Regions from separate parts of the Streptomyces sp. NPDC096324 genome, predicted to be linked through region 1. Evidence: riboswitches for the same ligand, from Rfam matches in the RefSeq annotation. Region 1 holds a riboswitch; the other holds the start of a gene.
What was found. Region 1 has a riboswitch for cobalamin ahead of ACIQ7M_RS16725 (ribonucleoside-diphosphate reductase subunit alpha). Riboswitches for the same ligand answer to the same signal wherever they lie in the genome.
Positions count from the first base shown of each region.

Region 1 (3,395 bases):
AAGCCCTGCACCGAGCCGCTGGACTCGCGCAGCGCCTCACGGGTCTGCGCGTCCCACACGCCGAGCGCCTTCAGCTCGGCCACCAGGTACGAGTTGACCTGGAGGAACTCGCCGGAGAGCGTCTCGCGCTTGAACAGGTTCGACACCTGCGGCTCGATGCACTCGTACACGCCCGCGATCGAGGCGATGGTGGCGGTCGGCGCGATGGCCAGCAGCAGCGAGTTGCGCATGCCGACCGAGGCGATCCGCTCGCGCAGGGCCGCCCAGCGCTCCGGCCAGTTCAGCTCGACGTCGAAGTGGTCCGGGTGCAGGACGCCACGGGCGGTACGGGTCTTCTCCCAGGCGGGGAGCGGTCCGTTGCGCTCGGCCAGGTCCGCGGAGGCCTCGTACGAGGCGAGCATGATCCGCTCGGCGATCCGGGTCGACAGGGCGCGGGCCTCGGGCGAGTCGAACGGGATCCGCAGCTTGAAGAAGACGTCCTGAAGGCCCATCGCGCCGAGGCCGACCGGACGCCATTTGGCGTTGGAGCGGCCCGCCTGCTCGGTCGGGTAGAAGTTGATGTCCACCACGCGGTCGAGGAAGGTCACCGCGGTGCGCACGGTCTGATCGAGCCGCTCCCAGTCGATGTCCCCGCCGGTCACGAACGCGCCCAGGTTGACCGAACCCAGGTTGCAGACCGCCGTCTCCCCGTCGTCCGTGACCTCCAGGATCTCGGTGCACAGGTTCGAGGAGTGGACGGTGTGACCCGGCTCCGCCGTCTGGTTGGCGGTGCGGTTGGCGGCGTCCTTGAAGGTCATCCAGCCGTTGCCGGTCTGCGCGAGGGTGCGCATCATGCGGCCGTACAGATCGCGGGCCTGGATGGTCTTCCGGGCGAGGCCCGCCTCCTCGGCCTTGCGGTAGGCCGCGTCGAACGCGTCGCCCCACAGGTCGACCAGTTCCGGCACGTCGGCCGGGGAGAACAGCGACCAGACGCCGTCCTCGTTCACCCGGCGCATGAACTCGTCCGGGATCCAGTGCGCGAGGTTCAGGTTGTGCGTACGCCGGGCGTCCTCACCGGTGTTGTCGCGCAGCTCAAGGAACTCCTCGATGTCGGAGTGCCAGGTCTCCAGGTAGACCGCCGCCGCACCCTTGCGCCGGCCGCCCTGGTTCACCGCGGCCACCGAGGCGTCGAGCGTCTTCAGGAACGGGACGATGCCGTTGGAGTGCCCGTTGGTGCCGCGGATCAGCGAACCGCGGCTGCGGATGCGGGAGTACGACAGGCCGATGCCGCCCGCGTGCTTCGACAGGCGAGCCACCTGGTGGTAGCGGTCGTAGATGGAGTCCAGCTCGTCCAGCGGGGAGTCGAGGAGGTAGCAGGACGACATCTGGGGGTGCCGCGTACCGGAGTTGAAGAGCGTGGGGGAGGAGGGCAGGTAGTCGAGACGGCTCATGAGCCGGTAGAGAGCCGCGACCTCGTCCACCGAACGGGCGGTGTCGTCCTCCGCGAGACCGGAGGCCACCCGCAGCATGAAGTGCTGGGGCGTCTCTACGACCTTGCGGGTGATCGGGTGCCGCAGCAGATAGCGGGAGTGCAGCGTGCGCAGTCCGAAGTAGCCGAAGCGGTCGTCGCCCTCGGCGTCGATCAGCGTGTCGAGACGGTCCGTGTGCAGCTCCACGAACGCGGCCGTACGGTCGGCGATCAGGCCTTCGCGGTGGCCGACGGCGACCGACTCGGAGAAGGTGGTGACGCCCTGGGAGGCGGCCTCCGCGGCGATGGTGATCGCGAGCAGACGGGCGGCCAGCCGCGAGTAGGCGGGGTCCTCGGAGATGAGACCCGCGGCCGCCTCGGTGGCCAGTTCGCGCAGCTCGGCCTCGTCGGCGCGGGCGGACCGGCCGCGCAGCGCCGCCCCGGCGACCCGGCCGGGGTCGGCGTCGGGGAGGTCGGCGGTCAGATCCGTCAGGGTCCGCAGCAGCGCGGTCCCGGGACCGTCGGTCTCCACCGGGGCCTGCGGCGCGGTCACTGAAGCCGGATCGGCTGGCGCGATGGTCACGTGGGCTCTCCTCGCTCGGCACGGGGCCTTGCGGGCGGGCAGGGGCACACGGGAGCGCTTTCGGGCAGCAGCGCACCGCGTCCACCGGCCCATTCCGCGAGGCCCGGACGTCGTCGGCACCCGGGCCGGACGGCCGGGGCGCGCTGTCGGCAGGTCCTCGGACTGACGCGAGTACGGGCACACGCAGACGCGAACACGCACAAGTACACCGTTGCGGGACAGTTCCGGATTCGCACCGGATTCCCCTGCGGCGACAGCGACCATGAGCATACATCTTGTGCCGGGCCTCGGGACTGCCCCCACATGTTGTGTCCGCTCGGTGTCCGAGAGCGCTACGGAGCGTGCCGGAACGTCAACTCGTAAGTGAGCAGCCGGATGTCGTCGAGCTCCGGAAGGGGGTTCCAGTCGCGGTCCGGGGTGCGGGTGAAGCCGACGCGCTCGTAGAGGCGGTGGGCGCTGTGCATGGTGCGCTGGGTGGACAGCACGAGGCGCGCGCAGCCCTCCAGGGCCCGTGCCCGTGCGACGCAGGCGCGCACGAGGGCCTCACCGGCGCCCCGGCCACGCGCCTCCCGCGCGACCGCGAGCATCCGGATCTCGGCCTCACCGTCGCGCGCCGAGTCGGCCATGGGGCCGCCGTCCGCCGCGAAGGTCACAGTGCCGAGCACCCGGTCCCCCTCGGCGGCGACGAGCACCTCGGCGACGGCCGCGCGCCCCGCGACGTCCCGCAGCCTTCCGAGGTACGCGTCGCTCTCCCCGAAGTCGAGCAGCCCGTCCCCGAGGTAGGCACGGGCCGCGATCTCGCCGATGACGGGGTACTCCTCGGGCCGTGCCGGCCGGATGACGATGTCCATGCGGGCGAGTGTGCCCGACCGGCACGGCGACGGGCCGCCGGTTTTCCTCCGGCGGCCCGTCGTTCTGTGGCTGTCGCGAGAGCCGGCCCGCGGGCCTGCGTGACCCACAGGTCCGGGCCTGTGGGCCGGGACCGGTCCCGGCGTCTCCTAGTGGCTCGCGTCCGCCGTCGCCGGCGGGAGTTCCGTCTCGACGCCCGTGTCGCCCGCGTCGGCCGTGTAGTCACCGGGCGAGGTCTCGTCCACGCCCTCCGGGGCCTTGAGCGCCCTGAGGACGAAGGTCAGGACGACGGTCACGGCCACGTTCAGGACGAACGCCGTCAGACCGATGTAGCCGATCTCCCCGATGCCGGGGATCTCCTTCGAGCTGCCGCCGAAGTGCTTCTGCGTCGGGGAGGCCACCCCGTAGGCGGCGATCGTGCCGTACAGCATGCCGACCGCCCAGCCGCCCAACAGCGCCCAGCGGTGGAACCAGCGGGTGAAGAGACCGCCCACCAGCGAGGGGAACGTCTGGAGG
Region 1 covers NZ_JBIWFK010000005.1:591,130-594,524, forward strand. The annotation lists gene ACIQ7M_RS16725 (ribonucleoside-diphosphate reductase subunit alpha) at 1-2,030, opposite strand, end outside; cobalamin riboswitch at 2,161-2,310, opposite strand; gene ACIQ7M_RS16730 (GNAT family N-acetyltransferase) at 2,363-2,881, opposite strand; gene mctP (monocarboxylate uptake permease MctP) at 3,029-3,395, opposite strand, start outside.

Region 2 (3,395 bases), on a different contig from region 1:
GTGCGCGGCCGGCCTGCCCGGCCCGCCGATGCTGGGCGAGGCCGGAGAGGGCTGGGCGCGCGGTCGTTCGATCACAGGTGGTTGCGGTGGGTACGGTGGCGCGGAGGCCGTCGTGACCCGCGGGCCGGCCGGAGCGTGGAAGGAACCACCGAGATCATGTGCGCCATCGTGACCCGCCGCCCGAGCGGGGTGTCCGGATGAACGGCACCCCGATGCCCGGAGCGGAGGAATCCGTCCTGCTGCGCACCGAAGGACGGGCCGGCCACATCGTCCTCAACCGGCCCAGGGCGCTGAACGCCCTGAACCACGCGATGGTGCGCCGGATCGACCGGGCGCTCACCGCCTGGGAACACGACCCCGCCGTCGAGACCGTCGTCATCACCGGCGCCGGGGAACGCGGCCTGTGCGCGGGCGGCGACATCCGGGTCGTCCACGACGACGCGCGCGACGGGGACGGCACCGCGTCGGCCGCGTTCTGGCGCGACGAATACCACCTCAACGCCCGTATCGCCCGCTACCCCAAGCCGTACGTGGCGGTGATGGACGGCATCGTGATGGGCGGCGGAGTCGGTGTCTCGGCGCACGGCAGCGTCCGGATCGTCACCGAGCGCTCACGCGTCGCCATGCCCGAGACCGGCATCGGTTTCGTCCCCGACGTCGGCGGCACCCGTCTGCTCGCCCTCGCCCCGGGCGAACTCGGCACCCATCTCGCCCTGACAGGCGCCTCGATCGGCGCCGGGGACGCGCTGCTGTGCGGCCTCGCCGACCACTGTCTGCCGTCCTCCTCGCTCCGACGGTTCCTGTCCGACCTCGCGGAAGGGTCCGTGGCCGAGGCCCTGGCCACTCACGCGCGGCCCGCCCCGCCGGCCGAACTCGCCGAGCGGCGCGAGTGGATCGACGCCTGCTACGGCGCCGACACCGTCGAGGAGATCATCCGGCGGCTCCTCGCGGCCGACGACCCGGCCGCCAAGGAGACGGCGGAGATCCTGCTCGGCAACTCGCCCACCGCCCTGAAGGTCACGCTGGCCTCCCTGCGCCGGGCCCGGCGGCTCGGATCGCTGGAGCGGGTGCTCGACCAGGAGTACCGCGTCTCCTGCGCCGCCCTGTCCGCACCCGACCTGGTGGAAGGCGTCCGGGCCCAGATCATCGACAAGGACGGCGAGCCGCGCTGGTCCCCGGCCACACTCGCCGAGGTCACCGACGCCGACGTCGAGCGCTTCTTCACACCCCTGGGCGAACGCGAACTCGGCCTGTCCGACGGCGAGTCCGGCACCTGAACGGACCCGGGGCGGCACTGAGGACCGGCGCGTCACCTGGGACGAGAGGAAGATCACCCCGGTCGGCGCGGTCTTGGCCAGAAACGCGCCACGCGGTACGGTCGGTCCGATATCGATGACGTCAAGACGGAAGCCGGCGGAAATCCGGCACGGTCGCGCCACTGTGAACGAGACGTCCCAGCCACGCTGGGCCTCGTGAGTCAGACCCGTAGGCGTCATCCTGTGCACCACCGAGATGGGACGCGAACTCCCGAGGAGGTCCTGCCATGGCGCAGACCGTCGCTCCGCCGACAGCCACCACCCCCGCTCTCCCCGCCAAGCTGCCGATCGGTGCGATCGTCCCCTGGGCGGCCTTCTTCGGCATCCTGATGCTGGTCCTGCTGTACTTCGTCGGCGCCGAACAGGGCGCCACCTCCGTCGTCTCCGGCGAGGACGTCCACGAGTGGGTGCACGACGCCCGCCACCTGCTCGGCTTCCCCTGCCACTGACGCGAGGGAGAGCGCTCATCATGAACTCCGCAACGGTAAGAAACCTCCTCGTACGCGGCATGCTCGCCGGCCTCGCGGCCGGTGTACTGGCCCTGGTCGTCGCCTACTTGCTCGGTGAACCGAGCGTCGACAGCGCGATCGGCTTCGAGGAGGCCCACTCCCACGCACACGGGCACGAGGTCGAACTCGTCTCCCGCAGCCTCCAGTCCACCGCGGGCCTCGCCACCGGCGTCCTGGTCTACGGCGTCTCCTTCGGCGGAATCGCCGCGCTCGCCTACTGCTTCGCCCTCGGCCGAGTGGGCCGCTTCGGCCCGCGCGCGACCGCGCTCCTGCTGTCCGGGACCGCGCTCCTGGCCGTGTACGTCGTGCCGTTCCTGAAGTACCCGGCCAACCCGCCGTCGGTCGGCGACCCCGACACCATCGGCAAGCGGACCACCCTGTACTTCCTGATGATGGTCCTCAGCGTGCTTCTCGCGGTGGGAGCCACCATCCTCGGCAAGCGCCTCGCGCCCAGCCTCGGCACCTGGTACGCCACCGTGGTCGCGGTGGCCGCCTTCGCCGTCGTGATCGGACTCGCCTACGAGTTCCTGCCCGTCATCAACGAGGTGCCCAAGGACTTCCCGGCCACCCTGCTCTGGCGGTTCAGGCTCTCCGCCCTCGCCATCCAGACCGTCCTGTGGGCCGGATTCGGCCTGGTCTTCGGCGAGTTGGCCGAGCGCATGCTCAACCCCAGGCCCGCGACAGCTCCTTCGGGCCGATCCGTTCCCGCCGCGAACTGAACCACCGGCACACACACGACAGGCCCCCGGATCTCTCCGGGGGCCTGTCGTGTTGTGGGTCCGAGCGGTGGCCGGGCTCCGACCTGCCCCGCCACCGCCGTTCGCGTCAGCGGCCCTCGCCGCCGAAGACCTTCAGAATCCGCTCCGCCGCGAGCGTCGCCGTCAACCCGCCCTCGCGGACCTGCCGTTCGAGGTCGGGGGCGACGGCCCGTACGGCCCGATCGGCGTGCAGACGGCCGAGCAGCTCGTCCCGGACCATCGTCCAGGTCCAGTCCACCTGCTGGTCACGGCGCTTCTCGGCGAGACGGCCGGTCGAGTCGAGCAGCACCCGGTGCTGCTCCAGACGGTCCCAGAGCGTGTCCAGACCCGCCGACTCACGGGCGCTGCAACTCAGCACCGGCGGCGTCCAGGCGGCGTCCTTGCCGTGCATCAGCCGCAGCGCGCCCGCCAGTTCACGCGCTGCCGACTGCGCGTCACGCTCGTGCGGGCCGTCCGCCTTGTTGACGGCGATCACGTCGGCCAGCTCCAGGACACCCTTCTTGATGCCCTGCAACTGGTCCCCGGTACGCGCCAGCGTCAGCAGCAGGAAGGAGTCGACCATGTTCGCGACCGCCGTCTCGGACTGGCCGACGCCGACGGTCTCCACCAGCACCACGTCGTAGCCGGCCGCCTCCATCACCACGATCGACTCGCGGGTCGCCTTCGCCACCCCGCCGAGCGTGCCGGCGGTGGGGGAGGGGCGGATGAACGCGGCCGGGTCCACGGCCAGACGCTCCATACGCGTCTTGTCACCGAGGATCGAGCCGCCCGTACGGGTGGAGGACGGGTCGACGGCGAGCACCGCTACCCGG
Region 2 covers NZ_JBIWFK010000006.1:180,899-184,293, forward strand. The annotation lists gene ACIQ7M_RS17935 (enoyl-CoA hydratase/isomerase family protein) at 213-1,277, shown strand; cobalamin riboswitch at 1,359-1,503, shown strand; gene ACIQ7M_RS17940 (CbtB-domain containing protein) at 1,544-1,765, shown strand; gene ACIQ7M_RS17945 (CbtA family protein) at 1,786-2,544, shown strand; gene meaB (methylmalonyl Co-A mutase-associated GTPase MeaB) at 2,651-3,395, opposite strand, start outside.
Region 2: it holds a riboswitch for cobalamin, as region 1 does, so the genes downstream of both, ACIQ7M_RS17940 (CbtB-domain containing protein) here and ACIQ7M_RS16725 (ribonucleoside-diphosphate reductase subunit alpha) in region 1, are expected to answer to the same signal.